DNA from 2 places in the Arthrobacter sp. ASL1 genome. Region 2 is predicted to be linked to the other one. Evidence: predicted binding sites of a transcription regulator. Region 2 holds the regulator's gene; the other holds the start of a gene.
What was found. Region 2 encodes Rex, which represses fermentation and respiration genes when NADH is low (regulators of the CRP and FNR family bind a similar motif). Its sites were predicted from a motif close to CTTGTGAANNNNTTCACAAG; they were not measured.
Positions count from the first base shown of each region.

Region 1 (14,242 bases), 1.4 Mb from region 2:
TGACGGGTTTCTCCCATCCGGAAGCCCTGCAACTGGCCATCACCGCACACCAGGATGGGGGTTTCCCCGCAGCCCGCGAGGCGTTTGCCCCCTGGCTTCCGCTGGCCAACTTCGAAGGCCAGCCCGGCATCGGGCTGGCCTTGCGCAAGGAAATCCTCAAGCGCCGCGGCATCATCGCCGAATCGCTCGTCCGGCCGCCTGCGGCCACACTGCCGCAGGAGCTTGCCGACATGATCGACGCACACCTCGAAGCAGTGAAGGAGCTGGTCTGATGGATACCGGACTGAAGGGAAAGAACGTGCTGGTGCCTGGCTCCAGTTCCGGCATCGGCCTGGCCATCGCGCAGGCTATGGCCGAAGAGGGAGCCAACGTGGTCCTGGCAGCACGCCGCGAAGAGGTGGTGCAAGCCGAGGCCGCCAAGCTGCCCTCCGCCGTCGGCATCGGCTTGGACCTCACCGACGCGGGAACACCGGACGCGTTGGTCAAGGCCACGGAGCAGGCCTTCGGGCCCATCGACGTGATGGTCCTCAACGGCGGCGGCCCTCCCCCGGGCAGCGCGTCGGATGTCACAGACGAGCAGGCACTGGCCGCCATCCATCAGCTACTGCTTCAGCATATTCGGCTCACCACCTTGGTCCTGCCGGGAATGCGTGAGCGCCGCTGGGGGCGGATCATCGCCGTCGGCTCCAGTGGGGTTCAGCAGCCCCTGCCCAACTTGGCCCTGTCCAACATCGGCCGCGCCGGCTTGTCCGGATACCTCAAGACCCTCGCCACCGAGGTCGCAACCGACGGGGTCACCGTCAACATGGTGCTCCCCGGCCGCATCGACACCAACCGGGTGGCGTCCCTCGACGCCGCCGTCGCCCAGCGAACCGGAATGACGCCCGAAGATGCCCGGAAGTCCTCCGAGGCCGGCATCCCGGCGGGTCGGTACGGCAAGCCGGAGGAGTTCGCCGCCGTCGTCGCGTTTCTGGCGAGCGGCCCGGCGGCATATGTCACCGGTGAGCAGATCCGCGTCGACGGCGGAATGGTCCGCAGCTACTAGTCCCGACAAGCCACGAAAGGGAACCAATGAAACATACCCTGCATCTCTGCTCGATCCGTGAGGGATCGGATGAACCGGCCGCCGTCGTCCACCCACAGCGCGGCCTGGTACGAGTCCGTGACCTGCTTCCGGATTTCCACGGCGATATGCGCTCGATCCTCGCCGAGGGGCTGCTGGAGCAGCTGCAAGAGCTGGCGGAAGCCGCCGCGGACGACGTCTTCAGGGACCCGGGCAGCGTCGTCTTCGGTGCGCCCTACCGGCATCCGCGGATGTTGTGGGGAATCGGGCTGAACTACGTGGAGCACGCCGCGGATCTGTCCGAAGGTGTGCCGGAGGAACCGGCATCGTTCATCAAGGGCGACCATACGGTGATCGGCCCGAGCGAGGACATCCCCTTGCCGGCACAGAGCGAGCGCACGACGACGGAGGCGGAAGTCGCCGTGGTCATCGGCCGCTACTGCCGAAATGTGGAAGTCGGGGAGGCCCTGGACTACGTCGCCGGCGTCGTTCCGGTACTGGACCAGACCGCGGAGGACATCCTGGAGCGCAACCCGCGTTTCCTCACCCGGGCCAAGAACTTCCCGGGGTTCTTCTCGTTCGGCCCGCGGATTGTGCCGCTGGCCGAGGCGATCGGCGACGGAACGCTGGCGGACATGGAGGTCGCCACGGTGGTCAACGGGGAAGTGCGTCGTACCAACATCGTCGCCAACATGCGCTACAGCCCCGAGTACCTGATCAGCTTCCACAGCAAGGTGATGCCGCTCTACCCGGGCGACATCATTTCCACCGGCACTCCCGGAGCCATCCACGTGGTGCCCGGGGACAGGGCCGAATGCCGGGTTTCCGGCGTCGGCACACTCAGCAATCCCGTGACCTCCGCCCCTTGAGGACACCCACCACCACATCAGGAGGATGACGCGCCATGAACACCGTCAATAGTGCATCGCAGGACGGCACCGAACATCGGTCGGGGCCGCTGGAAGGCATCCGGGTTGCCGACTTTTCCCGCGTCCTCGCGGGGCCCTACGCCACGATGATGCTCGCCGACTTCGGAGCCGACGTCATCAAGGTCGAGAGCCCGGCCGGGGACGACACCCGGTCTTGGATTCCCCCGGTGGACGAACACGGCGTGGGAACCTACTTTTCCAGCGTGAACCGGAACAAGCGCTCCGTGGTGTGCGACCTGCGCACCGACGACGGCCTTGCCAGTGCCCGCGCCATTGCACTGGATGCGGATGTGGTGATCGAGAACTTCCGCCCCGGCGTCATGGAGAAGTTCGGCCTGGATTTCGAGACCCTGCACGCCGAACGGCCGGAATTGGTGTACTGCTCCATCACCGGGTTCGGTAGCACCGGCGGCGCCCAGCTGCCCGGCTACGACCTGCTGGTGCAGGCTGTCGGCGGACTGATGAGTGTCACCGGGTCGTTGGACGCGGAGCCGAGCAAGGTGGGGGTGGCGCTGGTGGACGTGATCACGGGGCAGAATTCCGCCGTCGGCGTTCTCGCGGCACTGCGGCACCGGGACGCCACCGGGCGGGGGCAGCGGATCGAGGTGAACCTCCTGTCGTCCCTTCTCGCCGGCCTGGTGAACCAGGCGTCAAGTACGCTGGCGACCGGGGAGGCGCCGCAGCGGATGGGCAACGCCCACCCGAGCATCGCACCCTATGAGACGCTGCAGACACAAAACGGGCCGCTGGCAGTCGCCGTCGGCACGGATCGACAGTTTGCGGGGCTTGCTCGGGTACTTGGTGTACCGGAACTGGCCGAGGACCCGCGGTTCCGCACCAACACCGTCCGGGTCGAGCACCGCGTCGAGCTCAAGGCCCTCCTCGAAGGGGAGCTGCTCCGCAGGCCCGCGGCACAGTGGGCCACGATGCTCAGTACCGAGGGGGTGCCGGCAGGGAAGGTGAATTCCATTGCCGAGGCCCTCCAACTAGCCGAGGATCTGGGTCTGGCCCCGTCCGTCCAGATCGCCGACGCCGCCGGCTCGCGGACCAGCCGTCAAGTGGCCAACCCCATCCGACTCTCCGAGACCCCGGCCACCTACCGGCGCCTGCCGCCGCTGCTGGGCGAACACCACGATGCGGCCTTCGCGGCGCTCTCCACCACGTCAATTGGAAAGTAGAACCATGACTGCAGATCTGTTGTCCATCGATTCCCTCCTCTCCCCCGCGGAGCTCGCCCTCCGCGACAGGGTCCGCTCATTCGTAGATGCCGAGATCAAGCCAAACATCGCCGGATGGTACGAGAATGCGGAGTTCCCGCTGGCTATCGTGCCGAAGATGGCGGAACTCGGACTTCTCGGGATGCACATCAAGGGGTATGGATGCCCCGGCCGAACCTCCGTGGAATACGGACTCGCCGCGTTGGAACTGGAAGCCGGCGATTCGGGCCTGCGCACCTTCGTCAGCGTGCAGGGCTCGTTGGCCATGAGCGCCATTGCCAAGCACGGCTCCGAGGAACAAAAGAACGAGTGGCTCCCGCGCATGGCGGCAGGAAAGGCGATTGGCTGTTTCGGATTGACAGAGCCGACCGCCGGGTCGGACCCGGGTTCCATGGCCACCGTCGCCCGGCGCGACGGTGACGACTGGATCATCAACGGGGCCAAACGCTGGATCGGACTGGCGTCGGTGGCGCAAGTGGCCATCATCTGGGCGGTGACCGACGACGGGGTCCGCGGGTTCGTGGTGCCCACCGATACGCCCGGATTCGTCGCCACGCCGATCCCCCAGAAGCTCTCGATGCGCGCCTCCATCCAGTGCGACATCGCGCTGGACGAGGTGCGGTTGCCTGCCTCGGCCATGCTGCCGAAGGCGAAGGGACTGCGCGGACCGTTCGAGTGCCTGAACGAAGCCCGCTACGGGATCATCTGGGGCGCAATGGGCGCCGCCCGGGACAGCTACCTGTCGGCCCTGGACTACTCGAAGGAGCGCCTGCAGTTCGGCAAGCCCCTCGCTGGGTACCAGCTGACGCAGGAGAAGCTGGTCAACATGGCGCTGGAGATCAACAAGGGCATGCTGCTGGCGCTGCAGATCGGGCGTCTGAAGGATGCCGGGACGCTGGAGCCCTACCAGATCTCCGTTGGCAAGCTGAACAACTGCCGCGAGGCCATCAAGATATGCCGTGACGCCCGCGCGGTCCTCGGCGGCAACGGCATCACACTGGATTACCCGCCGCTGCGCCACGCCAACAACCTCGAGTCCGTGCGCACCTATGAGGGAACGGACGAAGTCCACACGTTGATACTCGGCAATAAGATCACCGGTATTCCGGCGTTCCGCTGATAGGGCCCGAGCGGGACAGCACGATCCATACCGTATGACCGGTGGCGGGTGTCCCGCCACCGGTGACGTGGACCTCAGGCGCCGGCGTGCCCGTAGGTCGGTTCGCGGCGCTTGAACCAGCGGATGACCAGGGTGGTGATCGGCACGAAAAGGAATTCCACTGCCGTCTTGTAGACGAATCCGACCAGGACATAGTTCAGGAAATCCGGAACCGTCGAGATGCCGATCACGGAGGCGGCGATCGAGCAGAAGATCAGGGTGTCGGCGAATTCACCCACGCCGGTCGAACCCATGAGCCGTCCCACGAGACGCTTTTCCCCGAACCGGTCCTTCATCCGCACCAGGACATAGGAGTTCAGCGTCTGTCCCACCAGGAACCCGCACAACGACGCGGCGACAATCTGCCACACCGGCCCCAACGTCTGTTCCAGGGCCGCCTGGCCGGTGTACCAGTCGGCGGCGGGCAACGCGATGACGACCCAGAAGCAGAAGGAGGCGAAGGCGGCCAGCAGGAACGTGATGATGATCGACCGGCGTGCGGCCTTGAACCCATAGACCTCGCTGACCACGTCACCGAGGATGTAGGCCAGCGGGAACAGGAAGAACCCGCCGTCGGTGATGATGGGGCCGAAGGTCACGCCCTTGGTGGCACCGATGTTGGAGAGGATGACCACCACGGCCATCAGGGCCAGCACGGCGGAGAAGTAGGGGCTGCCGGCCGAGGCGTAGACCGCCTGGCGGACGCGCTGGTCCGCGGGCTTCGCGGGCAGGGTGTTGACGGGGTTGCCGGAGGAGGCGTGCATGAAGTTGTTCCCATTCTGGAAGTGGTTCGCCAGGCGTGGATCCCGGGATCTCCCCGGTTCCACCGCCCGCTGTATTAGCACTTGACTCGTCCATTCTCCCATGGAGCACGACGGCGGTGCCTCCAGGTGGTCCACGCCGGCTGGCACTGTCCCGGGAAGCGCAAACACCTGGCTTTTCGAACATGTTCAAAAATGGTTAGACTGGCCCAGATCCCCGCCGTTGCAAGGAAGCCATGGAAACGAAGACGACAAAGTCCGCCCAAACGCGAGCACGCATCCAAAACGTCGCGGTGGAGCTGTTCGCCCGGAACGGCTACCGCGGGACCACGATGCGCGCCATCGCGGTCGAGTCCGGGCTATCGCTGGGTAACGCCTACTACTACTTTCCCTCCAAGGAGGCGCTGGTCCGCGAAATGGCCCGTGGACTCGTGGACAACCAGGTGCGTGCGGCCAGGCCGCGTTTGCGTTCGGGGAACAACCTGCGCGACAACATCCGGGTCGTGCTGGATGCGGCGCTGGACGCACTGGCCCCGTTCCACGATTGCGGCACCGTGCTGCTGCGTGCCGCCATCGGCGAAGACGAGGCATCCGATGTCTCACGGGCCAAGGAATTCGCCCTCTGGCGCCAGGCGGTCGCGGCTTCGCTGCCCCAGCCACCGGCCGCCATCCGCGACGATTTGCCCGAACTGCTCTGGCTCGTCCAGCGCGGCCTGATCATCTTCTGGGCCTACGACGGCTCACCCGGTGCCGAACGCAGTCGCCGCCTGGCGGCCAACGCCGCCTCGCTGATGGCCCGCCTGGCTGTCCTCTCCCGACTCCCGGTGGTGCGGCACATCGTCGACGACGTCATCGGGGTCGTGCGCAATGTGGGGCGTGACCGGCCTAAAATGGGGTCATGACTTCCACGCAACAGCGCACAGCCCCGGCCATCACGCTGACCATCGCCGGATCCGAGGCCACCGGAGGAGCCGGTGCGCAGGCGGATCTGAAAACGTTCCAACAGCTGGGCGTCTTCGGCATTACCGCATTGACCTGCATTGTCGCCTTCGACCCGAAACAGAACTGGGACCACCGGTTCACGCCGGTGGACACGCAGGTCATCGCCGACCAGCTCGAAGCCATCCAGTCTTGCTACGCCGGCCAACTGGACACGGTGAAGCTGGGCATGATGGGAAGCCCCGCGACGATCGACACCGTCGCCACGGCCTTGCGTTCCCAGAAATGGAAGAACGTCGTCCTGGACCCCGTGCTCATCTGCAAGGGGCAGGAGCCCGGCCACGCACTGGACACCGACCAGGCCCTGAAGTCCACGCTGCTGCCACTGGCCACGTTCGTCACCCCGAACCACTTCGAAGCCGAGTCGCTCTCCGGGATCACCATTTCCACCGTCGAGGACCTCGAGCGTGCCGCACGCATCATCCACGAAGCCAGCGGCGCGGCGGTGCTTGCCAAGGGCGGCGTGCGGTTGGCCGGATCCGATGCCGTCGATGTCTTCCACGACGGAACGACGACCGAAATCCTGTCAGCCCCCAAGATCGGCGAAGTTGCCGTCTCCGGAGCCGGATGCTCCCTGGCCGCCGCCATCACCGCCGAACTGGCCAAGGGCGCCACCGCCTTGGAGGCCGCCCGAACGGCCAAGTCCTTCGTCACTACCGGCATCCAACACCGGGTCTCATCGCACGCCCCCTTCGACGCTCTCTGGCAGGGTGGCGCCTGAGCCTGAAGCCTCGCGCAACCCACTGGCGGGATCGACAGCAGCAGGGTGCCCCGCGCATTTTTCTGCCCCAAAGTGTCCAGATTCATCACTTCCGGTGGATTTTCCTTAAGCATCCACGGAATCAGTTGCTTATTGACAGCCCGATCCCGCGAGTTTGCAAACGGCCGGCCTAACCCGCCCGAAACCGCCCCTACCGCGGCCTCGTCTTCACAGACGTCCGCCGACTAACGCCAGCCCGTATCTAGATCCCCCCAGTATTCCCCTGCGAGCGCCGGAATTGACCCGCAATCCTTGTCAACAAACACCACCGGGGTCCCCAAAAAACTGTAAAGCAACTACTTGACTTGTGACCGCAGTCACTTAGGCTATGGCTTGGGGCGCGCGGGGGTAATCGCCCCAACGGTGCCCCAAAACCGCCCAATCGGTTACAAGGAGCATCATGAATCACTCGCACCGGCCCCGGCTTGCCCGGGCCGTCGTGGCAGCGGCCTCGGGAATCGTCCTAGCCGCCACCATGTCGGTTCCGGCCAATGCCGCGCCGAAAGACATTAACAGCACCCCCGGAAGCCAAGCACAGGCCTTCGGGGGTTCTGCGTTGAAGAAGCAGGATCTCACAACCCTGCACGACCTGAAGGTCTCCGGACCCATGGTCAGCAAGAAGGGCGAGGTCACCGCCTACGTCCAATTCAGCGGTGAAGGCGCCTTTGCGGCCACCCAGCCATCCAGCGTGGCCCGCGGCATGGCCAAGCCGGTCAAGAACCCGGCCAAGGTCAAGCAGATCCGCAAGAACATCAAGGCACAGGGCGCGGCCGCGGCGAAGGCCTCCAAGTCCGAGGTCGTCTACACCACGACCAACTCGCTGCCGGGTGTCGCCCTGCGTGGCGACGCGGATGCGCTTCGCGCGCTCGCACAGCGTCCCGACGTCGTGAAGATCACGGCCGTCGTGCCGAAAACGCCGACGAACAAGGGCTCGGTGGTCGACACCAAGGCACTCGATGCCTGGACGGCCCTGGACGAAACCGGCAAGGACGTCACCATTGCCGTGCTCGACACCGGCGTCGACTACACCCACGCCGACTTCGGCGGCCCGGGCACCGTCGAGGCCTACAAGAAGGCGCAGGCCTCCGACACCCTGCCGGCCGCCAACACCGGCCTACGCGACCCCGCCAAGTTCATCGGCGGCTGGGACCTGGTGGGCGACGACTACAACGCCGACCCGGCAGCCGACACATACCAGCCCGTCCCGAAACCCGATGCCAACCCGCTGGACTGCGCGTCCGCCGGCCACGGCACGCATGTCTCCGGCACCGCCGCCGGCTACGGCGTGGATGCCGAGGGCAAGACCTTCACCGGGGACTACTCCAAGCTCAGCGCCGACGAGGTCGCGGGCATGAAGATCGGTCCCGGTTCCGCCCCCGAAGCACAGCTCGTGGGCATCCGCGTCTTCGGCTGCGAAGGCTCGTCCTCCGTCGTGGGCCAGGCTCTCGACTACGTGCTGGACCCGAACAACGACGGAGACTTCAGCGACCGCGCCCAGATCGTGAACATGTCGCTCGGCTCGGACAACTCCCCCGTGGAGGATCCCGAGAACGACATCGTGGACGCACTGGCCAAACAGGGCATCCTCTCCGTCGTCGCCTCCGGCAACGCCGGTGACGTGACCGACGTCGGCGGATCACCGGGCAACTCCCGGTCCTCGCTGACCGTCGCCAACACGGTGGGCTCGAAGATCACCCTCGACGGCGCCCGGATCCTGGCCCCGGCCGACGTGGCCGGCACCGCAGCCGGACAGTATTCGGTGAACTTCGACTACGCCGCCGCCACAGAGGAAGAACTCACCGGCGACGTCGTTGTTGCGGATGCCTCGAACAAGTTCGGTTGCGACGCCTTCCCGGCCGGCACCGACTTCGACGGCAAATGGGTCTGGATCCAGTGGGAAGAGAACGGTGCATTCCCCTGCGGCTCGGCCCAGCGCTTCAACAACATCGCTGCCGCTGGCGGCGCCGGCGTCGTCCTGGATTCCCCGCGCAGCGTGTTCGACGCCGGCATCGCCGGCAACGCCACGATCCCGGGCATCCAGTTCAACAAGGACTACTCCGAGAAGCTGCGTCCGGCCGCCGAGGCAGGCACCCTGAAGGTGCAGCTCGACCAGGACCTCATCGGTACCGCCTCCGGCGAATCCGGTGCCCTGGACACGCTGAACTCCAGCTCCTCGCGTGGCGTCCACGGCTCCAACGGCATCGTCAAGCCAGATGTCGCCGCACCCGGCACCCTCATCGGTTCCGCCGGAGTGGGCACGGGCAACGGACCGGCCGTCATGACCGGCACCTCGATGGCCACCCCGCTGACCGCGGGCATCGCCGCCCTGGTCGCCGGATCCGGTGACTACACCGCGTACCAGGTCAAGTCCATCGTGATGAACACGGCCACGGCCGACGTCACGGCAGCCAACGGCGAGGTTTACGGGCCGAACCGTGTGGGTTCCGGACGCGTCATCGCCGATGCCGCGATCAAGACCCCCGTCTATGCCTACGCCACCGATGCACCGGACCTGACCTCGCTCTCGTTCGGCGTCATTGAACTGGGGCAGAAGCAGGTCAAGAAGACCAGCTCGATCACGGTGCAGAACAAGTCGAAGTTCACCCAGAACTACAGCCTCGACTACGTTCCGGCCACCACGATCCCCGGCGCCAGCTACTCGCTGAGCACCGACAGGGTCAGCATCCAGCCGGGCACGTCCAAGCAGGTCGAGGTCACCTTGACCATCGACCCGAAGAAGTTCGCCAAGACCATGGACCCGACGATGGACAAGCAGCAGTTGGGCTTGAACCGCCAGTACCTGGCCGACGCGACAGGACGCATCGAACTGACCGCCAAGGGCCAGCCGGCCCTGCGTGTGCCGGTCCAGGCTGCCCCCAAGGCGTCCAGTGACATGGCAGTGAGCAAAAAGAACATCAAGACCAAGAAGGGTGCGGTCACCGCCGACGTCACGCTCAAGGGCAAGGGCCTGCTGCTGGGCAACGGCGACGAGCGCGTCCTGTCGTTGGTTTCCGCCTTCGAGCTCGGTGACACCAGCGCCAAGCTCCCGAAGTCGGCCGACGAGATCCCCGGCGCACGCGCCATGGACCTGCAGTACGTCGGTGCCGCCTCCGACGCCCCGTCCAACGGGATCGCCAACGGCTTGTTGAACATTGGCGTCAGCACCTTCGGCAACTGGGCCCATCTGGCCGGTGGCACGGAGATCGACGTCGAGATCGACACCAACGGCGACAACCAGGCCGACTTCGTCACGTTCAACACGAACGTCGACTCGCTCGACTTGGACCTTGCGGCGACCTACAACCTGAAATCCGGTGAACAGGTCGATCTCTGGCCGACCAACGGCCTGACCGGGGAGACGGACTCCAACACGTTCGACACGAGCACGGTCAGCCTGCCGGTCTCGCTGGCGTCGCTGGGCCTGACGGAGAAGTCCTCCGGCCAGATCCAGTACCGGGTCTCCACGTGGAGCCAGTACAACGCGGACGAGTCCGGCGCCCAGGTGCCGGTGGACTCCACCGACTGGATCGCCTACAACGCGGTTGATCCGGACCTGTGGTTCGAGGGTGCCGGCACCGGGACGGCCTTTGCCGACCTTCCGGGGCAGACCCTGACGGCCCACGTCCAGGATTACTCCAACGCCTTCCCGAAGAAGATGGCGATGGCCAAGAAGAAGGACAACCAGGAGCAGGGCCTCTTCCTGCACCTGCACAACCAGACGGGCGACAAGGCCCAGGTCGTGACCTTCACGAAGCGGTAACCGCACCAACAGGGAAGGTGCCGGCGGTTTCACACCGCCGGCACCTTCTTTTTGTGTCCAGGTTCCCTGGGCTCAGGGGCGCCCGGCCTCCGGCCGCCACGGGAAGTCCGGGTCCCGGCGTTGGAGGAAAGCGGCGACCCCTTCGTCGATGTCGGGCCCTGCAGCCATGCCGGTCCAGGCGCCGTCCCACGCACCAGCCAGCTCGGACGGGTCGGTCGCCGGGTCACCCGCGGCATCGATGAGCCGCTTGGTGGTGTGCATCGAATAGCGCGAGCGGGCCCGCAGTTCCGCGAGCAACTCCTGCACACCGGCGTCGAACCGGTCCGCCGGCAGCACCTCGGCCACCAGGCCCATGGCCTGGGCGCGGTGCGCCGAAAACGTCCGGGCAGACATCAGCACGTATTTCGCCGTCGCCGGACCCAGCAGGCGGACCAGCCGATCGACACCGGCCCGGGGGTAGATGATGCCCAGCTTGGCCGGGGTGATGCCGAACGAGGCGTCATCGGAGGCGACGATGAAGTCGCAGGCGGAGGCCAGTTGCCAGCCGCCTCCCATGCAGTGGCCCTGCACGACGGCGATGGTCGGCTTCGCGACGCGTCCCAGGGCACGGTCTGCCGCGGTGAGGTGGTCGGTGGCCCCGTCGTCGTCCAGGATGACGTCGCGCAGCTCCCCAATGGACACCCCGGCGCTGAAGGTCCCGCCGCTCCCCCTCACGGTGACGACGTCGACGTCCCCTCGCGCGTCCAGGTCGGCGGCCGCGTGCGCGATGGATCGGCACATCGTCCGGGTCAACGCGTTGCGCTGGGCGGTATGGCGCAGCAGGATCGTGCCGACCCCGGCATCGACCGTGACGGTGATGCCGGGTCCGGTATCCGGTGCCGACGCGTCGGGGTCGCTCATGAGCCGTCGCGGGACGGGCGAAGCTTGACGTTGATCTGCTTGGTCTGGGTGAAGCCCTCGAGCATTCCCTCCAGGGAGACCTCTCGGCCCATGCCGGACTGCTTGTACCCGCCGTAGGCCTGGCCGACGACCTGGCCACCTCCCTGGTTGACTTGGACCCAGCCTGCCTGCAGGGCATGCGCGGTGTTCAGCGCCCGGTCCAGGTCGTGGCTGAAGACGTACGCGGCGAGCCCGAAGTGGGTGTCATTGGCCATCCGGACGACCTCTTCGGTGCTCGAGAACGGAATCGCCATCAGCACCGGGCCGAAGATCTCCTCGCGGGCCAACCGGAAGTCGTTGCGACCACCGCCGAAGACCGTGGGGACATGGTAGTAGCCGCGGGTCAGTTCACCCTCGGTGGGGGCGCTGCCACCCAGCAGGGTCTCGAGTCCGCCGAGGGTGCGCCCCTCATCCAGGTACCCGGTGATGCCCTCGAACTGCTTGGCGTTGATGACCGCCCCCATGTCGCTGGACTCCTCCAGGGGATCCCCGACCTTCATGGACCCCAGGCGTGGCACGAGCTGTGAGAGCACGTCGTCGTAGACGTCCTGGTGGATGAACAGGCGGGAGCCCGCGGTGCAGCTCTGGCCCTGGCGCGCGAAGCGCGAGGCCAGCAGCAGCTGGTCGACGAGGTCGTCGTCGACAGCGTCCGGGTACACGATCGACGGGTTCTTGCCGCCGAGTTCGAGTGACATGTGGGCCAGTCGTTCACCGGCCTGCGCCGCGACGCCGCGGCCGACCTCGGTGGAGCCGGTGAAGGAGACCTTGTCCACCCCCGGGTGTTCGGTGAGGGCCTGGCCGATCACGGAGCCGCGGCCGGTCAGCGCGTTCAGGACGCCCGCGGGCAGGTGGCGGTTGCAGACCTCGGCCAGCTTCAGGATGGTCAGGGGGGCGTCGTCGGCCGCCTTGAGGATGATGGTGTTGCCGGCGGCGAGGGCCGCCGGGATCTTGAAGCCGGCGATCATCAGCGGGGAGTTCCACGGCAGGATGGCGGCCACCACCCCGAGGGGCTCGCGCCGGGTGTACTGCAGCTGGTCCTCCCCCGCCGGCAGGGTGGTTCCCTTGACCTCCCCGGCCACACCGGAGAAGTAGCGGAACAACGCGACCAGGGTGGCGACCTCGGGGCGTGCCTGGGTGCGGATGGCATTGCCGGTATCCAGGGCGGTCAGCCGGGCGAATTCCTCTGCCTCCGCCTCGATGTCGTCGGCGATGAGGGCCAGGGGGCGTGCCCGCCGGGTGAAGTGCAGCGCGGCCCAGGCCGGGAAGGCCCGCCGTGCGGCGTCGACGGCCCGGTCGACATCCTGCGTGTCCGATGCCGGTACCCGGGCGATGACCGAAGCGCGCAGGGCAGGGTTGGCGACTTCGCGCCACTGCCCCGAGACGGCATCGACGCGTTCGCCCCCGACCCACTGCGGCCAGTCCAGGATCTCGGACCCGGACGAGCGGCCGGTGTCCACCGACGTTCCGGCGGCCTCGTTCACCGCGGTCCGGGCAGCCGTCTGGCGCTCGCCGTTGGCGGGATCTTTCGAAATATCGGTGTTCTGGCTCATGCTGCTCCTCCGGTGGTCGAAACGGGCGTCGAGGTGCCCGGCTGGTGGGAGCCGTCGACGAGCTGGACGATGGCCGAGCAGTCCAGCCCCTTCTTCCCATCCTGCACCAGTGTCTCGAACATTGACGAGACCTGCTCGGCCAGCGCCAGCGGTGTGCCGGTCTGCCGGGCGGCCGCCAGGGCCAGGTTGATGTCCTTGTGCGCCAACTCGGTGGTGAAGGTCGGGGCGAAATCGTTGTTGGATGCCGCCGTGGGCACGACACCAGGCAACGGGTACCAGGTGCGCAGCGCCCAGCTGTCTCCGGACGAGACGCTGGCGATGTTCCAGAAGACCTTGCGGTCCAATCCAAGCCGATCCGCCAGGACGGCGCCCTCGGACGTGGAGGCCAGGTTGATGAAGAGCATGAGGTTGTTGCAGATCTTTGCGGCCTGGCCGGTGGTGGCCGCCCCGGTGGGGATGATGTTCGCGGCCATCGGTTCGATGTAGGCGCTGGCGTCCCGGACGGCGTCGTCCTGTCCGCCGACCATGAAGGTCAGGGTGCCGGCTTCGGCGCCGGAGATCCCGCCGGAGACGGGCGCGTCGACGAAACGGTTGCCATGCGCGGCAGCCGCATCATGGAGTGTCCGGGCGGACTCGATGTCGATGGTGGAGGAGTCCACCAGCAGCACATCGGTGCCGACGGTTTCGAGGATCCCGCCCTCGCCGAGGTAGACGGCCTTGGCGTGGTCGCCTTTGGGTAGCATCGTGAAGACGACGTCGGCGCCGTCGATGGCCTCGGCGATGCTCCCGGCCGGCGTGACGCCGTGCGTGGTGGCCTCGGCCAGGGCGTCAGCACTGAGGTCGAAGCCGCGCACGGCATGTCCTGCCGTGACGAGGTTCGCCGTCATGGGCCCGCCCATGTGTCCAAGTCCGATCCATCCAACAGTCGCCATTTCCTGCCTGCCCTTCAACGTGGTGTCCGACGGGGATTCGCCGCCGCCTATGACCACCATCACATGCTGATATGGTGCATTCAAGCACTAAAAAGGTATAAGTGCTGTGCACGAATGCACAGCCAGAACGGTTGGCGATGAGCACGAACAGATTCCCGAGCCCAGATGACCTG
Region 1 covers NZ_CM155284.1:1,554,885-1,569,126, forward strand. The annotation lists gene AC1MEQ_RS07350 (dihydrodipicolinate synthase family protein) at 1-272, shown strand, start outside; gene AC1MEQ_RS07355 (SDR family oxidoreductase) at 272-1,045, shown strand; gene AC1MEQ_RS07360 (fumarylacetoacetate hydrolase family protein) at 1,072-1,932, shown strand; gene AC1MEQ_RS07365 (CaiB/BaiF CoA transferase family protein) at 1,968-3,170, shown strand; gene AC1MEQ_RS07370 (acyl-CoA dehydrogenase family protein) at 3,175-4,329, shown strand; gene AC1MEQ_RS07375 (queuosine precursor transporter) at 4,404-5,132, opposite strand; gene AC1MEQ_RS07380 (TetR/AcrR family transcriptional regulator) at 5,366-6,031, shown strand; gene thiD (bifunctional hydroxymethylpyrimidine kinase/phosphomethylpyrimidine kinase) at 6,028-6,849, shown strand; gene AC1MEQ_RS07390 (S8 family peptidase) at 7,289-10,648, shown strand; gene AC1MEQ_RS07395 (enoyl-CoA hydratase/isomerase family protein) at 10,721-11,548, opposite strand; gene AC1MEQ_RS07400 (aldehyde dehydrogenase family protein) at 11,545-13,137, opposite strand; gene mmsB (3-hydroxyisobutyrate dehydrogenase) at 13,134-14,069, opposite strand; gene AC1MEQ_RS07410 (LysR family transcriptional regulator) at 14,207-14,242, shown strand, end outside.
Region 1: AC1MEQ_RS07375 (queuosine precursor transporter) is a predicted target of Rex. The motif match lies at 5,306-5,325, and genes of this name have one in related genera.

Region 2 (14,242 bases):
GGACCGTCGACGAGCTCTTCCGCGCCATGGACCACGCCCGCATGACCTCCGACGTCGCCGCGGTGCTGCTGACCGGCAACGGCCCCTCCCCCAAGGATGGCGGCCATTCCTTCTGCTCGGGCGGGGACCAACGCATCCGCGGCCGCGACGGATACCGCTACGCCGATGGGGACACGGCCGAATCCGTGGACCCGGCGCGTGCGGGCCGGTTGCACATCCTGGAGGTGCAGCGGCTGATGCGCACGATGCCCAAGGTCGTCATCGCCGTCGTCAACGGCTGGGCGGCCGGCGGCGGGCACTCCCTGCACGTCGTCTCCGACCTGACGATCGCCTCCCGCCAGCACGGCAAGTTCAAGCAGACCGATGCGACGGTCGGTTCCTTCGATGCCGGCTACGGCTCGACCCTGCTGGCCCGGCAGATCGGGCAGAAGAACGCCCGCGCGGTGTTCTTCCTGGCCCGCGAGTACTCGGCTGAGGACATGGTGGCCATGGGGGCCGTCAACGAGGCCGTGGACCACGAGCGCCTCGAGGAGGTCGCGCTGGAATACGCGGCCGACATCGCCCGGCAGTCCCCGCAGGCGGTCCGCATGCTCAAGTTCGCCTTCAATATGGCCGACGACGGGCTGGCCGGGCAGCAGGTCTTCGCTGGGGAGGCCACCCGCCTGGCCTACATGACGGACGAGGCCGTGGAGGGCCGGGACGCGTTCCTGGGCAAGCGCGAGCCCGACTGGTCCGGGCACCCCTACTACTTCTAGGCGAACCGCATGGACATCGAACCCCTGCTGGCCGCCCTCGCGGCGGCCCTGAACGACGAGGGTCCGGCCGTCGAGGTCCTGCCCGGCGACAGCCCGGGCAGCCACCGCCTGGAACAGGCGACCGACGCGCCCGGGGGCAGCGGCGCCGTCGTGCGCACCTCGGGTTCCACCGGCACCCCCAAACGCACCGTGCTGCCCGTCGACTCCCTTGCCGCCTCCTCCATGGCGACGGCGGAATACCTGGGCGCCGAGGGCCAGTGGCTGCTGGCGTTGCCCGTGCACTACGTGGCGGGACTGGCCGTGCTCACCCGCAGCCTGTACGCCGGGACCCGCCCCTGGGCGATGGACCTGGACGCACGCTTCACGCCGGAGGGCTTCACCGCCGCGGCCGCGGAGCTGACCGACCGGGTGCGCATCACCTCGCTGGTGCCCACCCAGTTGACCCGGCTGCTCGACGATCCGGAACCGGACACCATCTCGGCGCTGCGCCGCTTCAACGCGATCCTGCTCGGCGGCGGCGCGACCTCTGAGCCCCTGCGGGCCGCCGCGCGCTCCCATGGGCTGCGGATCATCCGCACCTACGGGATGAGCGAGACCTGCGGCGGCTGCGTGTACGACGGCGAACCGCTTCCCGGGGTGCGCATCTCCACCCTGGAGGGCAGGATCCACCTGGGCGGCGACGTCGTCGCCGGCGGCTACCTGGGCAACCCCGGACTCACCGAAGCGCACTTCTCGGTCGACGGCGAGGGGACCCGCTGGTTCACCACCGACGATCTGGGCGCGTACCAGAACGGGACACTGCGGGTCGACGGACGCATCGACGACGTCATTAACACCGGGGCAGTCAAGGTCTCCGCAGGTGCCGTCGCGGCCGCGATCGAAACGCTGCCGGGAATCCGCTCCGCACTGGTCCTCGGAGTCCCCGACCCGGAATGGGGTTCCGTCGTCGGCGCGCTGGTCACCGGCGACGTCACCGCGGAAGCCATCCGTGATGCCGTGCGCTCGGCTCTGGGCCGGGCAGCCGTCCCGCATCGGCTGCTCGTGGTCCCCGAACTGCCGACGCTGCCCGGTGGGAAACCCGACCGCCGCGCGGCAATTTCCCTGTTGGGTGACCTGGGGAGAGAATAGGACGCTGGAGAAACCGCCAGCATCCTACCGAGAGGACCCCGCCGTGGCCACGCCCGCCCAATGGATCGAAGGCGCCCGGCTGCGCACCCTCCCGATGGCGATCGCCCCGGTCATCATCGGCACGGCGGCGGCCTTTGGGGTGGATGGCCACATCTGGTGGTTCCGCGCCATCCTGGCCGCCCTCGTCTCCCTGTTGCTGCAGATTGGGGTGAACTACGCCAACGACTATTCGGATGGCATCCGCGGGACCGACGACGTCCGGGTCGGGCCGCTGCGGTTGACAGGATCGGGGGCCGCGAAGCCCGGCCAGGTCAAGGCCGCCGCGTTCGCCTGCTTCGGGGCCGCCGCGGTTGCGGGGTTGGTCCTGGTGCTGCTGTCCCAGGCGTGGCCGCTGCTGCTGGTCGGCGTCGCCGCGATCTTCGCTGCCTGGGGGTACACCGGCGGCGAGCGGCCTTACGGCTACCAGGGCCTCGGGGATGTGTTCGTCTTCCTCTTCTTCGGCCTGGTGGCAACCCTGGGCACCACCTTCACGCAGGTCCTGCAGCTTCCCGCCACCGCTTGGATCGGTGCCTGCGCGACGGGACTGATCGCCACTGCGCTCTTGATGGCCAACAACGTGCGCGACATCCCCACGGACCGCGAGGTGGGAAAACGGACCCTCGCCGTCCGGCTCGGCGACGACTGGGCGCGTGTGGCCTACGTCCTGATGCTGGCCCTGCCGATCCTTCTGCCGTTGCTGCTCTTGCGCGGGTATCCGTGGCTCATGCTCGTGGTGCTGGTGGCCCCGCTGTGCCTGATGCCTGCGTGGGTCATGCTCAAGAGCCGCGACAGGAAGGCCCTGATCCCGGTGCTCAAACACACCGGATTCATCAATTTGGCCTACAGCATCCTGTTCGCCATCGGCATGGTCGTCACCGTGGTGCTACGCCAACAGGGCTGACCTGCCGCCGGGCTACTGGAAGCGGTCTTCGGCTTCCTCGTCCTCGCGTTCGAGGGCACTCTTGTGGGATCCGGGATGGCTACGCAGGTCCGCCACCCTGGACTGGACCTGTTGGACGCTGGCGGACCGCATCCGGTTCAGGAACAGGTAGGCGATGCAGAATGCCACGACGGCCGCGACCAGGGCTGCCAGCCAGAGGGAAAAACGCAGGCCCCAGTACAACGCCGCGAATATGGCGAAAAAGAGAACCAACCGGATAATGGTGTACTTGAGGAACTGCACAGTCCGATTCTACCGGCTGCACCCGGTGGGCGGAATCTTCACTACACTGGAAGCATGGTCAGGAATTTGTTGCTCGGCGCACTGGTGGCCCTCGCCGTCACCATCTATGCGTTGATCCAGTGTGCGCAAACACCGGCGCACCGGGTGCGGAGCATCGCCAAGCCGGGATGGATCGTGGCCATCATCCTCTTGCCCCTCGTCGGCGCCTGCTTGTGGTTCTGGTTGGGGCGGCCCAATGATTCGGCTTCCGGCCCCGTGGCCCGGCAGCGTCCGACCACGGGCCCCTCGGCCCCCGACGACAACCCCGAATTCCTGCGCAGCCTCGAGACACAGCGCCGACAGCGCGCCAAGGACGAGGAGCTGCGCCGTCGAGAAGCGGAGCTGAAGGCCCGGGAGGCCAAGGACCAGAAGGACGAGCAACCGCCGAGCGACAGTGACGGGCTTCCCTCGGACCGGGATACCAATCCCCCCACGTCCTAGTTTCCGCCACTCGCCTCAGCGCTGGGGCGTCGACGCGGACTTCCGGATGCGGTAGACGAGCAAACCCAGGCTCACGCCACAGGCCAGGATCAGGACCAGGGCCAGGCCCAACAGCACCAGCTTCGCCACGACGGCCGCCAGGAACGTTGATACCAACGCCGCGACGATGGCCAGGACGGCAAGGGCCAACGGGAGCGCTGCCGTGCGCAGGTATGGGAGCGGCCGGTCGGGCCCTGGCATCGAGGTCATTGATCCAGCGTAGGGCACCGGCACCCGGCCGATGTGCAGCCCGAGATTCCCGGCTTCGTCGCAGCGCGCACTCGGACCCGACACCGAAATGCCACGACGGCTGGACGGCGACAGGCCCCTGCCCCGCCGCATGAGCAAGGGCCCAGCCGGAGCGTTGATGCTCTCCGTGCCGGGCCCCTCGCCGGTGCTCCTAGACGCCTGCGTAGGAGTGCAGGCCGTTGAAGTACAGGTTCACCACGGTGAAGTTGAAGACGATGCACAGGTAGCCGATGATGCTCAGCCACGCCGAGCGGGTTCCGGTCCAGCCGCGGGTTGCCCGGGCGTGGAGGTATCCGGCGAAGACGACCCAGATGACGAAGGTCCAGACTTCCTTGGTGTCCCAACCCCAGTACCGGCCCCAGGCTGCTTCGGCCCAGACGGCGCCGGCCATGAGCGTGAAGGTCCACATCACGAAGGCCACGGCGTTGATCCGGTACGCGAAGCTCTCCAGTGCGGCGGCGCTGGGAACCATGCGGAGGAAGGCGAGCCTGTCCGGCTTGCCGGCGGCGAGTTTGGACTGGCGGTCCGCCTGGAAGAGCTGCAGCACGCTCAAGGCGAAGGTGATGGTGAACAGGGAGGAGGCCAACACGGCGATGGACACGTGGATGATCAACCACGGGCTCTGCAGCGCCGGTACCAGATGGGCGACAGGGGTCGGGAAGCCCATGGTCGCGGCGCACAGCATGAGAGTGACCAGACCCATGACAAAGGTCCCCATGAACCGCAGGTCCTTCTTGAGCAGAACGACCAGGAATACGAGGGCAACGATCATGGCACCGGTCGTCAGGAACTCGTACATGTTGCCCCATGGCACACGGCCGGCGGCGATGGCGCGGGAGACCACGGCGAACACGTGGATGGCCGCGGCGATCCACGCGATCGAGACACCCACGCGCGCCGCGGTGCGCCTGCCGGCTCTGTGGATGTAGTTCATCGATTCGTTGACGAGCACGCCGTCATCGGCGGCGGGCGCGTGCGGGCCGCGGTCCTGGTGATCCGTAGCGGACGTGGCGCCAACGGTCGCCAGCTGCTTGGCTTCCTCGGCCAGCAGCCCCGACTCCAGCTCCCTGATGGTCTGGTTGGACTTGGCCAGATCCCAGGCAAAGGCGATGAAGGCGATGGCGTACGCCATGGCCGCCAGCAGCATGAAGAGGTCGCTGTAGGCGCCGAGCTGTTCATTGATCGTTGGCATGCGTGTTCCTCTGTCTCCTAAACTTTGGTCCGGCTGGCGCCGGTGAATTCGCGCTCAAGAAGTGTGCGAAGCTCCCGGGCCTCCTGCCGCACGCGGGGATCTTCCCCACGGGCCAGCACCCCGTATTCGATGATACGCCCGCCGTGGTCGTCACCGTCGCGGGGCCCTTCCCCGACCGGATGGATCTTGATCCAGGCACGACGGCGGGGGGTGAACAGGGAGACGGCCAGGCCAAGCAGGGCCAACGCGGCGAAGATGGCCACGGGCAGCTTACCCGGGTCGTGGTGGATATCCAGTGCCGCGTAGCGCTTGATGCCGTCGAAGGTGATGGACCCCTTGTCCTGGGGCAGCTTCACGGTCTGCCCGGCATTGACGATGAGCCCGCCCGCGTCGAGGTTGCGGCTGTTGAGCTCGGTGAGCTTGTCGGTATCGAGCACGAAGACATTCTGCGGGTCCCCCGAGTCCAGGCCAAGGTCCCCGTAGTAGGAGTTCAGCTGCAGCTGTGGCAGTACCGGGCTGGGATCCAGGGAGATGCCCACCCCCGACGAGTTGACGCCGGCCGTGGGAAGGAAGAGCCCGACGAAGCCGAGCTGGTCGGGCCGGGCATCGGGCACCTTGAGCACCAGCAGGGAGGTGAGGACAGCGTCCTGCGGGACCGCGACCACCGGTCCGGAGTAGGACACGTCGCCATTCCCGTCGCGGACGGTGATCTCGGGTGCGTACCCGTTGCCGACCAGGTAGACGGCCGTCCCGCCGATCCGCAGCGGGTGGTTGACGCGCAGGTCCTGTTTCTTCGGCTCGCTTCCCGGTTCCGAGGTCGTGACCTTGGCGTGAAAGTCGATGGGCTGGCCGAAGTGCGTCGTGGATTCGCGGTCGTAGGTCACGTTGAAATCATCGAGGGTGACGGAGAAGGGACTCAGCGAGCCTTCCTTGAACCCGGTCCCGGGAGTGAAGGAGTCGTAGGAGACCAGTGTGTTGACGAAGGATTCCCCCTCGACGACGATGCGTTGGCCGCTGTAACCGAAGACGCCGCCGATGGCGACGGCGGACAGCACGCCGATGAGCGAGAAGTGGAAGATCAGGTTGCCGACCTCGCGGATGTAGCCACGTTCGGCGCCCACCGACGGGGTCTGGCCGTCGGGTCGCTGCTCGACGCGGTAGCCTCGCTTCTTCAGCAGGGTCGCCGAGCGCGCAAGGACCTGGCTGTCGGGAAGATCCGCAGGGAGCGCGGAAACTTCCAGGGTCCCGTTTTCCGGCAGCCGCGATAGCCGGGCCGGTGTGCGCGGAGGCGGTGTCCGCAGGGCCTGCAGGTGCTTCTTGGCGCGCGGGAAGACGCACCCGATCAAGGAGATGAACAGCAACAGGTAGATCGCCGAGAACCACACACTCGAGAACACGTCGAAGAGCTGGAAGGCGTCCAGCCACTGGCCCAGCACCGGCTTGTTGTCGAGGTAAGCGGTCACCTCGGTGGGGTTCACCGAACGTTGTGGGAAGAGCGAGCCCGGGACGGTGGCCACCGCCAGCAGCAAGAGCAGGAACAGCGCGGTGCGCATGCTGGTGAGTTGGGTCCATGCCCACCGGAGCATACCGAGCGGGCCAAGAGCGGGGACCGCGACGTCGCCGTCCCGGGGCTTCTTTCCTTTGCCCGGACCGGACGATGACGGTTGATCTGTATTCCTGGTCAATGCCATCAGATCGGCATCCTTACGTCGTTTTTGAACCACGATTGCAATTGCAGCACCCAGTCGCCCCACAGTCCGGTGGCCATCAGGACACCAAGGACGACGAGGAGGAGGCCACCGGCCCGCATGACGGCGCGTTGGTGGCGCCTGAAGAACGCCAGCGTGCCGGCGGCGCGGCGGAAGCCCAAGGCGATGAGCAGAAAGGGGACGCCCAAACCCAGGCAGTAGGCGAAGGTCAGCAGCGCGCCACGTGTCACATTGGCCTCCGGCCCGGTGCTCATGGCCAGAACGGCTGAGAGGGTCGGGCCAATGCAGGGCGCCCAGCCCAATCCAAAGGTCATGCCGAGCACAGGCGCTCCCCATAATCCGGCCGGTGGACGGTGATGGATCTTCCGGTCCCGCTGGAACCAGGAGAAACCGCCCATGAAAACGATCCCCATGACGATGACCACCAGCCCCAGGGCCTGGGTGACCCAATCCCCTCCGTGTATTAGCCAGACCGAAACCTTGGTGAAGACGACGCCCACCAGCATGAATACCATGCTGAACCCCAACACGAAGAGCCCGATACCGGCGACCATGCGTCCGCGCTTCTGGTCGGCCAGGTCGGCCCCGGTCAGGCCGGTGACGTACCCGAGGAATCCGGGGACCAGCGGCAGGACGCACGGGGACAAGAAGGAAACGAGGCCGGCGAGGACTGCCACCGGTATGGACAACAACAGGGATCCGTCCTGGACGGCTTCGGCGAACGGATTGGCCTGGGCACTCAGCGCCGGCAAGACCGTGGCGAGCCCGGCGATCACGCTGGCTCGGCGACCAGGTCGGAGATCAGGGCCTTCAGCGTTGACTCATCGGCCTCGCCGAGGAGTCGTGCGGCGACCCGGCCCTGCCGGTCCAGCACAAGGGTGGTGGGTACTGCCTGCGGCGGCACATATTCCGTCATCGAGAGCAGGATGGACCCGTCCGCGTCCGGCATCGACGGGTAGGGGATATCGAAGGTGCGCTCGAACGCCGCTGCGGTCGCCTTCCCGTCGCGCACATTCACCCCGTAGAACTGCACGCCCTTCTTGGCGAAGGCCTTGCTCAACGTTGCCAGATGCGGAGCTTCCAGGCGGCAGGGTGCGCAGGCTGCGTACCAGAAGTTCAGGACCGTGACCTGGCCCTTCAGCTGCTCGGGGCCGATCTTCTCACCGTCGTACGTGGTCCCGTTCAGGTCCAGGGGCTTGCCGCGGGAATCGCGGCCATATTCCTGGACCGATCCATCCCCGGCAATGTAGTTCTTGCCGTTGCCGGCCCGGGCTTGTTCAGCCAGGGGATCGTCATCGGCCGAGCAGGCCGCCAACGGGATGACCGCTGCGAGGAGGGCAGCAGCACGCAGCACTCGGCGGCGCTCGGGAAAAGATGAATCGGGACGGGACGGCATGTTGCTAGGCTCCGGGGATGTTTGCCGCGTTGGCCAAAAGGTCAGCGCAGGGTTCGGTGTAACGAACGGCGACGAGCCGTTCCCCCTCAAAATCCAGGCTGGTGATCGACGCAAGCGTGCATTGACGCCGTCGGGGATCATGCCACAGGTGCTTGTTTTCGGCGGCCAGGCGCGTGACCCAAATGGGCAGCTGGTGGCTGACCAGCACGGCTTGGGCACCGGGGCCGCCGAGTGACACGGCCCGGTCGCGGTGGTCCTTCACCGCGGCCATCATGCGGTCGACCTGGGCCCGGTAGGGCTCCCCCCAGGACGGCCGCAATGGATTGACGAGGTACGGCCAATGGCGCGGCTGGGCCAGATGGCCCTTCACGCCGGACAGCCCCTCGAAGTGGTTTTCTGCCTCGATGATCCGCTCATCGGTCGATATCTCCAGGCCCAGGGACTCTGACGTCGGACGTGCGGTTTCCTGGGCCCTGATCAGTGGAGACGCCGCCAGATGCACGATCTTGGCACCGGCTTCGCGCTGGGCGCTGAAATAGCCGGCAGCCCGCTCGGCCATGATGCGGCCGAGTTCCGACAAATGGAATTCGGGAAGTCTGCCGTAGAGCACCTTGTCCGGGTTGTGGACCTCTCCATGGCGGAGCAGGTGGACGGTGGCAGCAGGCATGCGTCCAGTCTCTCAAACCTTTGCGTCCACGCCTAAAGCCCGGCGGTGATCCCGCTCACCGACACGTCGCGGGCGGGCGGATTCAACCTACAGGATGATGCCCCCGCCGGGCATGGGCACATTAGTGTTGGAGACAAGCAGACCGCACGCCAGACCATCGGAGGACAGATCATGAGCACCCCCCATCCGCGGGATCCCGACCAGGACCCCCGTCCCGAGCAGGGAGGCGGAACCCCGCCGGTTCCGGAGCCGCCAAAATTCGGCCAGCGGATTCCCGAAGGGGAATCGCCGCCCTATGGCCAGGCCGCACCGGGGCAACCGCCCGCATACGGTCAGTATGGCCAACCGGGCGACGCGCGCGCACAGGGCTATGGGCAGCCCGGCCAACCGAATCTGCCGCCGCCGGGCCAGGCATACCCGAATCAGCAGTACTACGGCTATCCCCAGCAGCCCCCGGGCGGGCAACCGGGCTCCGACCTTGCTCCCGGGGCACGGCCCGCACGGCCGCCTCAGGTCAATGCGGCCTTCTGGTTGATCATGGCGGCCGGGCTGGTCACCCTCATCCAGGGGCTGATCCTGCTCTTCGTGCCGAACTCCGTCATACTGGATGCCATCAACCAGGCGATGACCACCCAGGACCCCGCCATGGACCAGGAGCTTCGGGACGCAGGCCTCGACATGGCTTCGATCATCGGCCCGATGAAGATCGCTGTCTTGTTCATCATGGTGATCGGCGCGGGTATCTATGCCTTGATCGCCACCTTCATCCGCAAGGGCAGCAACGGAGCACGTATCACCGGAACGGTGCTGGCGGTCATTTCCCTCGTGGGTCTGCTGTCCCAGTTCGACTTGCTGGCTTTCCTGGCCATCGGGTTGGGGATTGCCGGCATCGTCTGCTCCTGGCTTCGGCCTTCTTCGGAGTACATCGGCGCGGTGGCCCTGCACAAGCATGGCGGCTTCCGGAAGTAGTCCGGAAAGTTCGGCCGGGGCGGTTCAGGTGCCGTCCCGGTCGGCACCGAACGCGGCGTGGTAGGCAAGGATCTGGAGCTCCCGGGCCATGTCCACCTTCCGCACGCGGATCCCCTCGGGGACCTGCAATACCACCGGGGCGAAACTGAGGATGTTGGTGATGCCGGCGGAAACCACCCGTGCGCAGAGTCCCTGGGCGGCACCCCCCGGAACTGCGAGGACGGCCATGTTGATGCCCAGCCCGCCGACGGCCTCGGCGAGTTCGTCCACGTGGCGGACGGTGAGCCCGCCGAGTTGGCGTCCTACCGCCGATTCGGCGATGTCGAAGATGGCCACGACGCTGAATCCCCCGTCTTGGAAGCCGGAGTAGCCGGCCAGTGCCCGTCCGAGGTTGCCGGCACCGAGGATGGCCACGCGCCACTCCCGCTCGAGGCCGAGCGTCGTGGATATGCGCGCGGCGAGCACCTCCACACGGTAGCCAACGCCACGCGTACCGAAGGTGCCCACGAGAGACAGGTCTTTTCGCAGGATGGCCGGATTCACCCCTGCCGCCGCGGAAAGTACCTCCGATGAGACGGTCGCCCGTCCGGCTTCACGTAGGGCCTCCAGGGCGCGCAGGTACAGCGTCATGCGGCCCAGCGTCGCTTCCGGGAGGAGCTTTCCCCCCGGTTTCATGCGCCGATCAGCTTTGCGAGTCGGAGCGGATCGATGACCCAGAAGTCGCGCTGCACTCCATCGACCAGGAGCACCGGGACCTCCTCGCCGAAGCGCCGCACCAATTCCGGATCGTCGTCGATGAGCACCTCATCCCATCCCACCCCATGCCGCAGGGTCACGGATTCGACGGTCTGGCGAGCCGCGGCGCAGAGATGGCAGCCAGACTTGGTCAACAGCCGCACTCTCGGTTCCCGTTCCGAAGATTCCATGATCCAAACCTACCGCCCTGCACCGCCCCGGCCCCACACATGACCGCCTGTTGGCACGACCCCTCTGCGACGGATTCGTTCGCCGGATGGCGGCCGAATGCAGGGTTCCGCCGGACCGGACTCCGGCCAGCGGTCCCGGGAAAAATGGCTTGTGGATAGACTGGGCGGATGCCAGAGCAGCCCCAGTCAGCCGCCGCGATAGATACGCAGCGTCCGGTGGGCCAGGCCGGCGCATTCTTCGACGTCGACAACACGATGATGCGCGGGGCCAGCCTGTTTGCTGTCGCCCGCAAGATGTATAGCCGGGGTGCGTTCAGCCTGCGCCATGCCCTGTGGATCGGCGCCCAGCAGGCCAGCTTCCTGTTGCGTGGGGAGAACCTCGCTTCGGTCCACCGTGTCAGGGACCAGGCGCTGGCGCTGGCCGCGGGCATCCTGGTCGACGACATGTCGGCACTGGGCGGCGAGATCTACGACGAGTTTATCGCCAGCCGCATCTGGCCCGGCACCCGGGCGCTGGCGCAGGCCCATCTCGATGCCGATCGTCCGGTCTGGCTGGTCACCGCGACTCCGCTGGAGGTCGCCGATGTGATCGCCGCGAAACTCGGCCTGACGGGCGCGTTGGGGACGGTGGTCGACCAGCACGAGGGTGTCTACACCGGCCGACTCGTGGGCGAGATCCTGCATGGTCCGGCCAAGGCAGCAGCCGTATCGGAGCTGGCGGCCAGTGACGGGCTGGACCTGTCCGCCAGCTGGGCCTACAGCGACTCCTACAATGACGTGCCCTTGCTGACAGTGGTTGGCCATCCCGTGGCGATCAACCCGGATGCCCGGCTGCGCCGTCACGCCCTGGCCCACCACTGGCCGGTCTACGATTTCCGGCGCGGCCGACGCGCGGCGACCATCGGCCTGCGGGCCGCTACCTATTCGGGCGCGGTGTATGGACTCTGGCGGGGCCTGATGATGATGAAGCGACGTTTCCGCGGCTGATGCCTGCCCTGTGCACCGGGGTGGACGGTCCGGGACATGACGATGGCGGGGCCACCCGAGGGTGGACCCGCCATCGTTCGCCTTCGCGCAGGAACTTGTCCCGCTGCGTGGCTACTTCTTGTTGCGACGCTGGTGACGCGTCTTGCGAAGCAGTTTGCGGTGCTTCTTCTTGGCCATCCGCTTGCGGCGCTTCTTGATAACTGAGCCCATTTGGTTCCTCACAGACTGGTGATTGATTACTGCTGACGGCCACGCGGGGAGCAGGCAGCAACCATCGCGGACGTTAAATGTTCCTTAACAGGTTACCTTGCCCGAGGGGCCGGCGCAGACCACGCTCTCACGCGGTCTCCGATGCCCCGTCAACGCGGGCGGTGTTCAGGTAGGCCTCGACGGCCGTTTCCGGCACACGATAGGAGCGGCCGAAACGCACGGCTGGAAGGTCGCCAGCGTGCACCAAACGGTACACGGTCATTTTCGAGACGCGCATCATCTCGGCGACCTCGGCCACCGTCATGAAGCGCGCGTTCGAAAAGTTCTTAGCGTCGGCCATCGGCATTTTCTCCTGAACTGGCTGAAAGGAACACCCCCAGCGAGGCATCGCCCGGATCAATCCGCGCGCACTACCATCTAGGAACCCACCTTAGTGGCTGGTGGGAAGATTGTGAAACTCTTGGCAACCGTTTCCCGTCATCTTGCCGCCATGCGGGATCTGACGGCTGCGGCCAGTGTGTCGAGCGCCGTCTCGGTGGCTTCCCATCCCATGCACGCGTCGGTGACAGATTGCCCGTACGTCAGCGGTGCCCCCGGGATGATCTTCTGGGCACCGGGCACCAGGAAACTCTCGGCCATGATTCCGGCCAGCTGGTCTTGCCCGGCGGCGATGCTGGCGGCCAGCTCCTCGAGCACGATGGACTGGCGTTCGTGGGACTTCCCGGAATTGGCATGGCTGGCATCGACGACGAGGTGGGGGTTCACCCCGGCTGCGGACGCCGCACTGGCGGCAGCCTCGATGTCGGCATCCGAGTAGTTCGGTCCTGAAGCCCCTCCGCGCAGCACCAGGTGAACATCCGGATTGCCGTCGGTACGGACCATGCTGGCGCGTCCTTGGGGATCCATTCCCAGGAACGCCTGCCCGGCGGAGGCCGCCGCGCAGGCGTCGAGGGCGACCTGCAGTCCGCCGTCGGTGCCGTTCTTGAACCCGACGGGCATCGACAGGCCGGACACCAGCTGCCGGTGGATTTGGCTTTCCGCGGTCCGGGCGCCGATGGCACCCCAGGACACCAGATCGCCCAGGTACTGCGGGGTGACCGGTTCGAGGAACTCTGTGGCGGTGGGCAGGCCCAGTGCGGTCACGTCGAGCAGGAAGCGCCGGGCCATGCGCAGTCCGGTGTCCATGTCGTGGCTGCCGTCGAGCCCGGGGTCGTTGACCAGGCCCTTCCAGCCCACCGTGGTCCGTGGCTTTTCGAAGTAGGTGCGCATCACCACCAGCAGTTCCCCCCGGTGGCGGGCGGCGACGCGTGCCAGGGCGCGGGCGTATTCCAGCCCTGCCTCCGGATCGTGGATGGAGCAGGGGCCGACGATGAGCAGCAGTCGTTCGTCCAACCCGGCGAGGACGGCGCGGACCTCCTCGCGCGCCCGGGCGACGGCATACTGGGCATCCGGGCCGGCGGGCAGTTCCATGTTCAATTCCGCGGGGGTGGCGAGCGGGGCGTAGGCGACGATGTGTTCATCGGTGTTCGGGGCTGTCGCGGTTTCGTGGCCGGTGGTGGTCATCGGGGGCCTTTCGGTGGTGGCGTCGTGCCCTTCCACTGCGGCCCCGGGTTACCTACCGGGGTGTGACCACACCGTCCAGGGCCGCCGTTTCAATGGCAAAGGGCCGGGAACTGGTGTTCCGGCCCTGTCGGCTCTGGAGGTGGGCATGCGCAATCAGCGTGTCGCGGGCTCCTCCAGAGCCGACGCAAAATACGCATACCAACGGGTCGTCATCGCTTCAGCCTAGCGCGGCCGCATCCGTGGCAGTGTGCCCGGCCGCGAATATGACGCGGTGCGACCACTCTGCCGCAGGCTCCTCCTAGCGCAGGTGGCGGTACTCGCGGGAGAAGTGCACGAGCGGGTCATTCGCAGCCTGGGTGTCATCACCGCCGCCCATGGACAGCACCTCGCCGGCCACGACCAGGTGCGTGGCCACCCGGTGTACCGCCGTCGTGCGCAGTTCGAACCAGGAGATCGCCCCCTCGATGACGGCTGCCCCGGACACCGGGGAACGCCGGAAGGGGATCTGGTTGAGCAGTCCGTAGACGGGGTTCCCGGGGCTGGCGAGCCAGTTCGCGGTACCCTCGTGCTCCCCCGAGAGCAGCGAGAGGGTCCACGCCCCGGCAGCCTCGACCGCCTCGGCGATGCGGCCGTCGGCATAGAGGCTCACGAGCATCGTCGGGGGATCGTAGGAGACGTCGAGGAACCCGGTCACCGTCGCGGCGACGTCCCGGCCGTGCTGGCGTGCGGCGACCACCGCGGTGCCCGAGG
Region 2 covers NZ_CM155284.1:2,997,478-3,011,719, reverse strand. The annotation lists gene AC1MEQ_RS14255 (1,4-dihydroxy-2-naphthoyl-CoA synthase) at 1-755, shown strand, start outside; gene AC1MEQ_RS14250 (AMP-binding protein) at 765-1,883, shown strand; gene AC1MEQ_RS14245 (1,4-dihydroxy-2-naphthoate polyprenyltransferase) at 1,927-2,823, shown strand; gene AC1MEQ_RS14240 (DUF4229 domain-containing protein) at 2,836-3,105, opposite strand; gene AC1MEQ_RS14235 (PLD nuclease N-terminal domain-containing protein) at 3,160-3,585, shown strand; gene AC1MEQ_RS14230 (hypothetical protein) at 3,601-3,834, opposite strand; gene ccsB (c-type cytochrome biogenesis protein CcsB) at 4,025-5,065, opposite strand; gene resB (cytochrome c biogenesis protein ResB) at 5,083-6,756, opposite strand; gene AC1MEQ_RS14215 (cytochrome c biogenesis CcdA family protein) at 6,756-7,547, opposite strand; gene AC1MEQ_RS14210 (TlpA family protein disulfide reductase) at 7,547-8,170, opposite strand; gene AC1MEQ_RS14205 (histidine phosphatase family protein) at 8,175-8,837, opposite strand; gene AC1MEQ_RS14200 (hypothetical protein) at 8,883-9,806, shown strand; gene AC1MEQ_RS14195 (redox-sensing transcriptional repressor Rex) at 9,831-10,481, opposite strand; gene AC1MEQ_RS14190 (glutaredoxin family protein) at 10,478-10,732, opposite strand; gene AC1MEQ_RS14185 (HAD family hydrolase) at 10,901-11,719, shown strand; gene AC1MEQ_RS14180 (30S ribosomal protein bS22) at 11,831-11,929, opposite strand; gene AC1MEQ_RS14175 (helix-turn-helix domain-containing protein) at 12,057-12,269, opposite strand; gene AC1MEQ_RS14170 (3-deoxy-7-phosphoheptulonate synthase) at 12,407-13,492, opposite strand; gene AC1MEQ_RS14165 (flavin reductase family protein) at 13,791-14,242, opposite strand, start outside.